2 regions of the Leisingera sp. M658 genome follow, and region 2 is predicted to be linked to the other one. Evidence: riboswitches for the same ligand, from Rfam matches in the RefSeq annotation. Region 2 holds a riboswitch; the other holds the start of a gene.
The links. Region 2 has a riboswitch for cobalamin ahead of K3724_RS00525 (DUF4198 domain-containing protein). Riboswitches for the same ligand answer to the same signal wherever they lie in the genome.

Region 1 (5,545 bases), 1.1 Mb from region 2:
GCAGGTCGACGTGCGCCCCGTGCGCGACGCCGGCCCGCTGATGGGTCTGAAGCAGCCGTTCCAGATCCTGAAAATGGACCGCCGCCGCGGCAACATCGTTGTCTCGCGCCGCGCCATCCTGGAAGAATCGCGTGCCGAACAGCGTGCCGAAGTCATCGGCAACCTGACCGAAGGCCAAGCAGTCGACGGTGTGGTCAAGAACATCACCGAATACGGTGCGTTTGTTGACCTGGGCGGCGTTGACGGCCTGCTGCACGTCACCGACATGGCATGGCGCCGTGTGAACCACCCCTCCGAGATCCTGTCGATCGGCGAAACCGTCAAGGTTCAGGTCATCAAGATCAACAAAGAGACTCACCGTATCTCCCTCGGCATGAAGCAGCTGCAGGAAGATCCGTGGGATCTGGTTGGCGCCAAGTACCCGCTGTCCTCGGTCCACAAGGGCCGTGTCACCAACATCACCGATTACGGTGCATTTGTTGAGCTGGAGCCGGGCGTCGAAGGTCTGGTGCACGTCTCCGAGATGTCCTGGACCAAGAAGAACGTCCACCCGGGCAAAATCGTCTCCACTTCCCAGGAAGTCGACGTCATGGTTCTGGAAATCGACGGTGCCAAGCGCCGCGTGTCCCTGGGCCTCAAGCAGACCATGCGCAACCCGTGGGAAGTCTTCTCCGAAGCCAACCCGGAAGGCACCGAGGTCGAAGGCGAAGTCAAGAACATCACCGAATTCGGTCTGTTCATTGGTCTCGACGGCGACATCGACGGCATGGTTCACCTCTCCGACCTGTCCTGGGACGAGCGCGGTGAAGAAGCGATCCAGAACTACCGCAAAGGCGACATGGTTTCGGCCGTTGTTTCCGAAGTGGACGTCGACAAAGAGCGTATCTCGCTGTCGATCAAAGCTCTGGGCGGCGACAAGTTTGCAGAAGCGGTTGGCGGCGTGAAGCGCGGCTCGATCGTGACCGTGAACGTGACCGCGATCGAAGACGGCGGCGTTGAGGTGGAATACGAAGGCATGAAGTCCTTCATCCGCCGCTCCGACCTGGCGCGCGACCGTGCCGACCAGCGCCCCGAGCGCTTCTCGGTTGGCGACAAGGTCGACGTCCGCGTCACCAACGTCGACTCCAAGACCCGCCGTCTGGGCCTGTCGATCAAGGCACGCGAGATTGCAGAAGAGAAAGAAGCTGTGGAACAGTATGGCTCCTCGGACTCCGGCGCATCGCTGGGCGACATCCTGGGCGCCGCACTGAAGTCGGGCGACGAGTAATCTCCCCGGCCTCACGGCTGCTGAAAACGAAAGCCCCGCAGGTGTCTGCGGGGCTTTTTTTTTGGGTGGGAGGGTTGGTTCGAGCCCATTGCAGAAGTGCCGAATTCTCGCGGCACGCGTGCAGCGCGTCGGCCCGCTGCACTGCCGGAAACCGCCCGCTGCACGGTAAAAGGAAGTGCCGAGGGTTAGGCATGGTTCAGCGATGTTTTGGTGGGCAATGCCCGAAGTGCGGAGACGCCTTTCATTCACCGCGGCTGCAAACAGACAGGGCAAAAGGAAACACTTTTGACACTACTTGCAGAATGTGGACCTTCCAGTTTTCCACGGGCATTGGAAAGGAGCAATGACGGGCTTGCCTGCAATGCAAGATCTCGCTTCCTAAGTCCCGCTTGAGATTGAACAGCAGTATCGGCCGCGGTTCGGCATACTCCTTTTTTTGAACTAAAGCCGCATCCCCAGTGCTCAAAACCAAATTTCTTCACGGAGATTTTCCGGACGTAAGCCCCTAAATTCAAACATTTGTTTTTATCATTCCATCCTGAAGTCAATCCATAGAAACCTCGGTTGAGTTTGCTTCCGCTTGACAGAACAATTCCAGTTTGCCTAAGTCCCGGACATTCTGGTCCGGCTGGGAGACCACCCGGGTAAAAGGGAACACGGTGAAGTGTAGCCAACAGGCGCTGAATCCGTGACTGCCCCCGCAACTGTGAGCGGAGAGCAATGCTGCGAAATGCCACTGCCCCAAGGGGCGGGAAGGCGCGGCAAAGCTTCGACCCGCGAGTCAGGAGACCTGCCAGGATGATCACCCTATCCCGGTGCGGGGCGCGCCGTAGATAACGGATTTCCGTAGTGGTGGCAGTTTTCACCGTCTGCGGAGGCAAAGCCTTCCAAAGACCCGACCCGAATACACTGCCCGCTTGGGCAGTCACTTGGCCTGCGATTGTTGCGCGGGCCGGGAGGAATGGAATATGCGCAAGGCAAGCTTGACCCTGGCCGCGGCCCTGGCCGTCACCCCCGCAATCGCAACCGCCCAGGATCCAGAGGTCACCGACCTGGCGGAGATTATCATCTCCGGCGGCTTCACACCGGTTGAGGCCCGGAAATACGGCCGCTCCGTCTCAGTTCTGACCAGCGAAGAAATCAAAGACCGCGGCATCAGCACCGTGCAGGACGCGCTGCGTTCCGTTCCCGGCCTGATGATAAACGGCTCCGGCGACAGCTTTACCCAGGTTCGCATCCGCGGCGCCGAAGCCAATCACACGCTGATCCTGATCGACGGTGTCGAAGCCTCGGGCGGTGACAGCGAGTACATCCTGTCCGGCCTGGACACAGCCAATATCGAGCGGATCGAGGTCCTGCGCGGCCCGCAATCGGTGTTCTACGGCTCCAATGCCTCGGCCGGTGTGATCAACATCATCACCAAGACCGGCGGCATCGGCACCGAATATGGCGGCAGCGCCGAGGCGGGTTCGGACGGCTACCGGGCGTCGGCGCGGATCTCGTCACGGACCGAGCGCGGCGGCCTTTCCTTCAGCCTCGCCCATGACAATGACGACGGCTACGATGCCTCCGGCGATGGCGGCGAAGAGGACGGCATCCGCCGCAATACACTGCAGCTGAAAGGCGATTACCTCGTCACCGACCGGCTGAAGCTCGGCTTCAACGTCCGCACCTCGGATGAGCGCTATGACAGCGACAGCACCTCTTTCACTGCAACGGATGCGGCTAGCTATGTCGTGGATGATCCCACGCAATTCAGTGACCGCGATGAGCAACTGACCCAAGTCTATGCTGAACTGGACACCTTGGGCGGCCGTCTGAAGCATCGGTTGTCGCTGGAACGCACAGACTTTGACCGCTCCTTCAATGGCGGCACCCCGACCGAGACCAAGACTGAAGCAGCAAAATATCTGCTGAGCTTCGGCCTGGACGGGCAGCCGGCGGATCAGGCAGACCACCTTCTGAACGCGATGCTGGAATGGGAAGAGGACTCCAGCAGTTCCAACCCGGCCTTTGCGCGCGAAACCAATTCGATTGCCCTGGAATACCGCGGCAGCTTTGCCAATGGTCTGGATCTGCAGCTTGGGGTGCGCCACGACAACAACAGCGTATTCGAAGACGCAACCAGCTGGACGGCCAGTGCCTCTTATACCTTCGCAGGCAGCGGCGTGCGGCTGCACAGCTCTGCCGGGACAGGGATCGTGAACCCGTCTTACTTTGAGCTGTTTGCCAACAGCACATTCGGCGCCACCACCTACCTTGGCAATCAGAGCTTGCAGCCCGAAGAAAACCACAGCTTCGATTTCGGGGTCGAGGTACCGTTCCTGCAGGGGCGCGGGCTGGTCGATGTGACCTATTTTGACGAAACCCTGACGGGAGAGATCGAGAGCTACATGGTGAACGCAACCACGTTCTCCTACCGCAACCAAGCCGGGGACAGTGATCGCAAAGGTGTTGAGCTGGCAGCAAGCCTGAAAGCCACCGAATATCTCGATCTGCGCCTGTCCTACACCTATCTGGACGCCACCAACCCTAATGGCTCGGTCGAGATCCGCCGTCCGGAGCACGAGCTTCTGCTGAGTGCCACACTGGATACTTTCAATGGCCGTGGCTCTGTCACCGCAGACATCCGGCATGTGGCAGGCAATTGGGACAGCCAGTTCTTTGGCTCCTTTGCCACAGCTGAGCTGCCGGATTACACCACCGTTGATGTGGCTGCTCAGTATGAGCTGACAGATAACGTGGTGCTGAACGGGCGTGTCACCAACCTGTTCGATGAGGACTACGCGGACGTCTGGGGCTATGCCAAGCGCGGCCGCGCTGCCTATATCGGCGTAAGGGCCTCGTTCTGACCCATGCGCAGGCTGTCCGGCATAGTCCTGGTCCTTTTGTGGGCCGCCACCGGTGCTTTTGCCGGGCCGTCGCGCGTGGTGTCGATGAACCTTTGCACTGACCAGCTGGCGATGCTGCTTGCGGCACCTGGCCAGCTGGCCTCGGTCTCCTACATCGCGCGGGACACACGCGCCTCGGCTATGGCTGACGCGGCCATGGCCTATCCCGCCAACCACGGGCTGGCAGAGGAGATTTATTTGCTGCGGCCCGACCTGGTGATTGCCGGCGCCTATTCGACACCGGCCACCACGGATATGCTGCGCCGTCTTGGCGTGCCGGTGGTGGTGTTCGAGCCCGCCAGCTCGCTGCAGGATGTGCGCGCGCGCATCCTGCAGATGGGGGAGGTTCTGGGCCGTGAAGACGCGGCCCGCGCACTGCTGGCAGACTATGACCAGCAGTTGGAAACGTTCGAGTACACCGGGCCGGAGGCGCCGCGCGCCGCGCTTTATGCCGCTAACGGTTTCACTTCCGGCAGCAAGACCCTTGCGGGCAAGATCCTGCGCGCGGCGGGGCTGCGCAATATCGCGGATGAGCTGGGCTATGGCCGCTCCGGTCATATGCCGCTGGAGGTGCTGGCAATGGCGGAACCGGACCTGCTGATCGGAACCTCTCCCTATCCGCGCGGCTCGCGCAGCGAGGAAGTTCTGCTGCATCCGGCAGTGCGCCGCCTGGCGGGCCGCAGCGGTGCCGGGCAGATCCGCGATGCGGATTGGGTCTGCGGCACTCCGCATGTTCTGCGCGCGGTGGCGGCGCTGGCCGAGGAACGCCGCACGTTTCTTGAAAAGGAGGGCCGGGAATGACCCGTCTGATGCTAATGCTTACCACGGCCGTTTTGGCGTTGTTCCTGCTGTCGCTGACCGTGGGGCCTGCGGATGTGGGCATCGGCGAAAGCCTGGCGGCCCTTTTTGACAACAGCTATGGTCCGCTGACGCTGGTGATGCGCGAAATCCGGCTGCCGCGGGCGCTGCTTGCGGTGATCATCGGCGGCGGGCTGGGGCTGGCGGGTGCCGCGATGCAGGGCTACCTGCGCAACCCGCTGGCTGAGCCGGGGTTGATCGGTGTGTCCTCCTCGGCGGCGCTGGGGGCGGTGCTGGCGATCAACACCGGGCTGGCGGCCAGTCTCACCCTGGGCCTGCCGCTGGCCGCTCTGTCGGGAGCTTTGGCGGGTGTGTTTCTGGTGATGGCGCTGGCCGGACCGCAGGGCGGCTCGCTGACGCTGATCCTGGCGGGGATCGCGATCTCAGCGATGGCAGCGGCGCTCACCTCGCTGGTGCTGAACCTGTCGCCCAACCCCTTTGCCGCCAATGAGATCGTGTTCTGGATGATGGGCTCGCTGGCGGACCGCTCAATGCTGCATGTCTGGCTGGTGCTGCCCTTTGCACTGAC
Region 2 (5,545 bases):
CGGGTCCAGATGGCCGAGGCCCTGCGCCTTCATGATGCCCGTCAGCTCATCAATAAAGGTGTTGTATGTTGCGCTGCTGGCCACGCGCGCTACATTGATGTTGTCCCGGTTGCGAGCCGCCGCCCACATGAGGTGAAACAGTTCGGGATTGTCTGCGCCAAACTCAGCATAGGCGCAGCCGCCAGCAATCAGGCTTTCAACCGAATACTTTGGATGTTTGGCAAAGGCGTCAATCTTGGCTTTGGAAAATCTCCGGAAGCCTTCGGCGGCGACATTTGCCAGCAATTCATCGCGGTCCTTGAAGTGCCGGTAGGACGCGCCGCTTGAAACTTGGTCGGCGCGGGCGGCATCGGCAACGCTTACGTCCTCAACCCGCCTTTCCCTGATCATTTCAATGGTTGCATCGATCAGGGCGGTCTTGAGATCACCGTGATGGAATTTCTTCTTGGATTGCGGCTAAGTCATCGGGTTTCCTTGAGCGGTTGCGACGGCTGCCAATTTCTACTCCATCAGCTCCGTGAAGTAAGAGAATCTTACACCATGTTGGCAGTACTCGATCTAAGTAAGAGCTACATATTTATCCCAAGGAGCACGCCAAGTCTGGTCTTCCCCCACTGAAGTGGTCCTCCGCTATGTTTAGGAAAACGGCGGAATACCATGGCCAACAAACGGCCAAAGCCCGAGGAGATTGTCACGAAGTTACGGCAAGTTGAGGTTCTGACTGGGCAAGGTATGCCGCGTCTGGATGCGATCCGTCAGATTGGTGTGACTGAACAGACGTCTTATCGCTGGAAGATCGAAGCATCGCAGCGCCATTGGTTCAAGCGTGATGCTGAGGGTACGGTGGAATGGGCACGGACCAGCTGAAAGAACTGAAGCGTCTTCAGAAGGAAAATGAACGGCTGAGAAAGGCGGTGTCTGACTTGACGCTGGACAAGTTGATTTTGGCGGAAGCTGCGAAGGGAAACTTCTAAGCCCCGCTCGCCGCCGCGCTTGCATTGATCGCGTTCGTGCTGAACTGCACATCCCGGAGCGCCGGGCATGCCGGGTTCTGAGACAGCATCGATCCACGCAGCGCAAAGTGCCAGTAGGCCGCGCTGATGAAGAACGATTGGCTGCCGGCATGATCGAGCAGGCGGGACAATACGGTCGATATGGCTATCGTCGGATTGCGGCTTTGCTGAGGGACGCTGGCTGGCATGTGAATGACAAGCGGGTCGAAAGGCTGTGGCGGCGAGAGGGGCTGAAAGTACCAATGAAACAGCCGAAAAAGGGACGGCTCTGGCTGAACGATGGATCGTGTGCGCGTCTTCGGCCACAACGGCGCAGCCATGTCTGGTCATATGACTTCGTGCATTGCCGCACTGACGATGGAAAAGCCTTCCGGACACTGAACATCATCGACGCGTACAGTCGGGAGTGTCTTGCCATCCGTGTGGATCGCAAGCTGAACTCAGGCACCGTCATCAATGTCCTGAGCGGCCTGTTCATTCTGCGCGGGGTGCCGTCGTTCATTCGTTCAGACAACAGTCCGGAGTTTGTTGCTCAGGCCGTCCAGAACTGGATCAAGGCTGTTGGCGCGAAGACCGCATACATCGAACCAGGGTCTCCATGGGAGAACGGATATTGCGAGAGCTTCAACGCACGGTTCAGGGACGAGTTCTTGAACGGCGAAATCTTCTACAGCCTGCGCGAGGCGCAAATCCTCATCGAAGAATGGAGGAAACACGACAACACCAAACGCCCACATAGTGCTCTGGGCTATCGCCCACCGGCGCCGGAAACCATCGTCCAGATGGACCCAAGGCAAGTCATGCACTAACAAGCAAACTGGACCATTCAAGTGGGGCTGATCAGTGGAGCACCGCAAGGTAGTACTCATTCGGCAACTGAACAGAAGACGGGAAGCTTGACTCAGTAAAATGGTTTTGCCATTCAGCCAGTGTGACCGGTTCCGCGAGTGTTTCAATGCGCAGCGGAAGAAATAGGGAACACGGTGCGGCGTACCCATAAGGGACCAAATCCGTGACTGCCCCCGCAACTGTGAGCGGTGAGTGACGCTGAACATGCCACTGGGATCTTTCCCGGGAAGGCCAGCCGAACCAAGACCCGCGAGTCAGGAGACCTGCCGGACACAGGACAAAGACTTCGCTAGCGGAGTGTCTGCCCTTTTCCACCGGACGCCGGGGTGCGCGTCTGGCGCGGCTGCCGTTCAGGCTTTTCCGTGCCACTATCCCCGTTGTTCATTCCTGATTGCAGGTGCGCCTGTGTCGTCGAATGAGGACGAAATGAAACTGAAATATCTGGCCGCAGCTCTGGCCGTATCCCTGCCGGTCACCGCATCGGCGCATTTCCAGCTGAACTACACTGAAAACGTGCTGATCGGGAAGCCCGGCGATGTGCCGATGGGGCTGGTGTTCTGGCACCCGCTGGAAAACGGCCATGTGATGGACATGGGCAAACCTGAAGAATTTTTTATGGTTCACAAGGGCGAAAAGGTTGATCTTTCGGACCGCTTGGAACCGGCCACATTCAAGGGCGCGGAGAACGAAGCCGCCGCCTACAGGGCGTCGGTTCCGGTCAAGCGCTCGGGCGACTATGTGGTGGTGACTGTGCCCGCGCCCTATTATGAGGAAAGCGAAGACATCTATATTCAGCAGATTTCCAAAGTCGTGCTGAACCGCAACACCCTGCCCACCGATTGGGATCAGCCAGTGGGCCTGGAAACCGAGATCCTGCCGCTGAACAAGCCCTATAACGTCATTGTTGGCTCTACCTTCTCGGGTCAGGTGCTGGCGGATGGCAAGCCGGTTCCGGGCGCCGAAATCGAGGTTGAGTTCATGGCATCAGAGCCGGACCTTGCGGCTTTTTCCACAACCAACCCGACGGTTCAGCCGATGTCCGGCGGCGCCATCGTTGCGATCGCAGACCAGAATGGCGTCTTTTCCTTTGGCATTCCGAAAGCGGGCCACTGGGGATTTGCCGCCCTCGGCTCCGGCCCGGCGACTGAGCATGACGGCAAGGAGCTTAGCCAGGACGCTGTGTTGTGGATCCACGCTGAAGAGCTGAAGTGAGAATAGCACCATGCATATCGTAGACGGCGCACTGTCGAATCCGGTTGTGATCGGCGGCGCGGTTGCCGCCGTCGGCGGTATCGCCATGGGGCTGCGGAGCCTGCCGCTGGAACGTATTCCGGCGGCGGGGGTTCTTTCTGCCAGTTTCTTTGTGGCCTCCCTGATCCATGTCCCGATCGGGCCGAGTTCGGTTCACCTGATCCTGAACGGGCTTGCGGGGCTGGTCCTGGGCTGGGCGGCCTTTCCGGCCCTGTTTGTCGGACTGCTGCTGCAGGCGGTGTTCTTTGGCTTCGGCGGGCTGACCGTGCTGGGCGTGAACGCCGTGAACATCGCCCTGCCTGCAGTTCTGGTCGGGCTGATATTCCGCCCGCTGGTGGCCCGCGGCTCGCCTCTGCAGGGTGCCATCTGGGGCGGAATCGGCGGCGGCGCGGCCATTGCTGCCACAACTCTGGCCGTGGCGGTATCGCTGATGCTGTCCGGCGATGAGTTCATCCTGGCCGCGAAACTGGTGTTCTTTTCCCATATTCCGGTGGTGATCATCGAAGCGCTTTTGTCCGGCGCTGCCATTTTCCTGGCGCGGCGTGTGAAGCCCGAGCTGTTTTTCGACACAAAAGGAAGCCTTGCATGATCCGCTCCTGCATTCTGATCCTTGCGCTGCTGGCGCCGCTCCCGGTGATGGCACACAATGTTATCTCAGCTGTTTTTCCGTCCGGTTCCGACATTGAGGGCGAAGTGGGCTTTTCCAACGGTGACATGGCCGCGGACCTGCTGATTGAGATCTTTGACGTGGCCGGCAGCAAGCTGGGAGAGTCCAGAACCGACGGTGACGGCTTTTTCCTGTTCACCCCGTCGGAGCCTGTGACACATATCTTCCGTGGCGATCTGGGGGCTGGCCACGTGGCCGAGATGATGATGGACGGTGCGGAAGTCGCGCAGATCATCGGGCAAAGCCCGGGCGCTGCAGCAAATTCTGCGGCTGCTGCCATGGACATCTCTGCAGCGCCGGCGGCGGCAGGGTCCGCGGGCCTCTCCGATCAAACCCGCTCCGAGCTTGCCACCATGTTGCGTAATGAACTGCGCCCGCTCCGCCAGGAGCTGACAGCGTTCAAGAATAAGTCGGACTTTCAGTCCGTGCTTGGCGGTATCGGCTATATCTGCGGCCTGTTCGGGCTTGGCTTTTACATCGCTGCACGCCGCAAGATCGGCAGCAGCGCATGACCTATGTTCTGACGAGCGAGGAAAAACCGCTCGGCGGGTTCGGCACCTTTCGCGCCAAGGTCACAGCACTTGACCCGCGGATGCGCATCATGATGACGGCCGCCTATGCGGTGGTGGTTGTCTCGCTCAGCAATCTTTGGGTTCTGGCGGCCGCTCTTGGCCTGTCGATGTGGCTGCTGGCCTTCTCTGGCCTGCCGCCCCGGCAAACGCTGAAACGGATGGCGATGATGGACAGTTTCATCATCTTCATGCTGGTGCTGCTGCCCTTTACCGTGCCCGGAACCCCGGCCCTGTCCATTTGGGGGCTGGAGGCCAGTTGGGAAGGCCTGTGGCGTGCAACCGAGATTGCCCTTACCGCCAATGCGGTGATCCTTGCGGTTATGACACTGGTGGGTTCGATGGAGCCGGTAACCATGGGCCACGCGCTCTTTGCCCTCAAGACCCCGGAGCGGCTGGTGCATCTGATGATGTTCACCATCCGTTACATCGACGTTCTGCGCGAGGAATACCAGCGCCTGCGCACCTCGATGAAGCTGCGCGGCTTCCGCCCCGGCACCAACTGGCACACCTACCGCAGTTACGGCTATCTGGTTGGCATGATGCTGGTGCGCTCCATCGAACGGTCGGAGCGCATTCTGGCGGCGATGAAATGCCGGGGGTTCTCCGGCCGCATCATCCTGCTGGAGGATTTTCGTTTCAGCCGGTCCGACCTGCTGTTTGCCGCGGCGCTGTCCGCCGCACTTGCTGCCCTGATCTGGGCGGAGGCCGCCTATGCCGCTTATTGATTTGAACAATATCCACTTTGCCTACCCTGGGCTTGATCCGGTGCTGGAAGGCGCCTCGATGCGGCTCAACGCTGGTGAACGGCTGTCGATTGCCGGGCCCAACGGCGCCGGAAAATCGACATTGCTGAAAATCATCATGGGGCTGCTTGTTCCTGCCAGCGGCACCGTCACCGCCTTTGGCAAGCCTTGCATGGCGGAAGCGGATTTTCACGAGATGCGCCGCCGCGTGGGCTTTGTGTTTCAAGACGCCGACGACCAGCTGTTCTGCCCGACCGTGGCCGAGGATGTGGCCTTTGGTCCGCTCAACCTGGGTAAATCCAAACAGGATGCCTTGGCAATTGTTGACAGCGTGCTGACCCGCCTGGAGCTGATGCATCTGCGCGACCGGGTGACCCACAAACTGTCGGGCGGCGAGAAGAGGCTGGTGACACTGGCCACCGTACTGGCGATGGAGCCGGCGGTGCTTAT

Region 1: another riboswitch for cobalamin. It lies ahead of K3724_RS16290 (TonB-dependent siderophore receptor); the one in region 2 lies ahead of K3724_RS00525 (DUF4198 domain-containing protein).

What each region holds. Positions count from the first base shown of each region.
Region 1 covers NZ_CP083546.1:3,315,774-3,321,318, reverse strand. The annotation lists gene rpsA (30S ribosomal protein S1) at 1-1,267, shown strand, start outside; cobalamin riboswitch at 1,871-2,080, shown strand; gene K3724_RS16290 (TonB-dependent siderophore receptor) at 2,236-4,119, shown strand; gene K3724_RS16285 (ABC transporter substrate-binding protein) at 4,123-4,959, shown strand; gene K3724_RS16280 (iron ABC transporter permease) at 4,956-5,545, shown strand, end outside.
Region 2 covers NZ_CP083546.1:102,720-108,264, forward strand. The annotation lists gene K3724_RS00515 (TetR/AcrR family transcriptional regulator) at 1-390, opposite strand, end outside; partial or broken gene K3724_RS00520 (IS3 family transposase) at 658-1,822, shown strand; cobalamin riboswitch at 1,933-2,148, shown strand; gene K3724_RS00525 (DUF4198 domain-containing protein) at 2,289-3,074, shown strand; gene cbiM (cobalt transporter CbiM) at 3,085-3,702, shown strand; gene K3724_RS00535 (cobalt ABC transporter permease) at 3,699-4,292, shown strand; gene cbiQ (cobalt ECF transporter T component CbiQ) at 4,289-5,077, shown strand; gene K3724_RS00545 (energy-coupling factor ABC transporter ATP-binding protein) at 5,064-5,545, shown strand, end outside.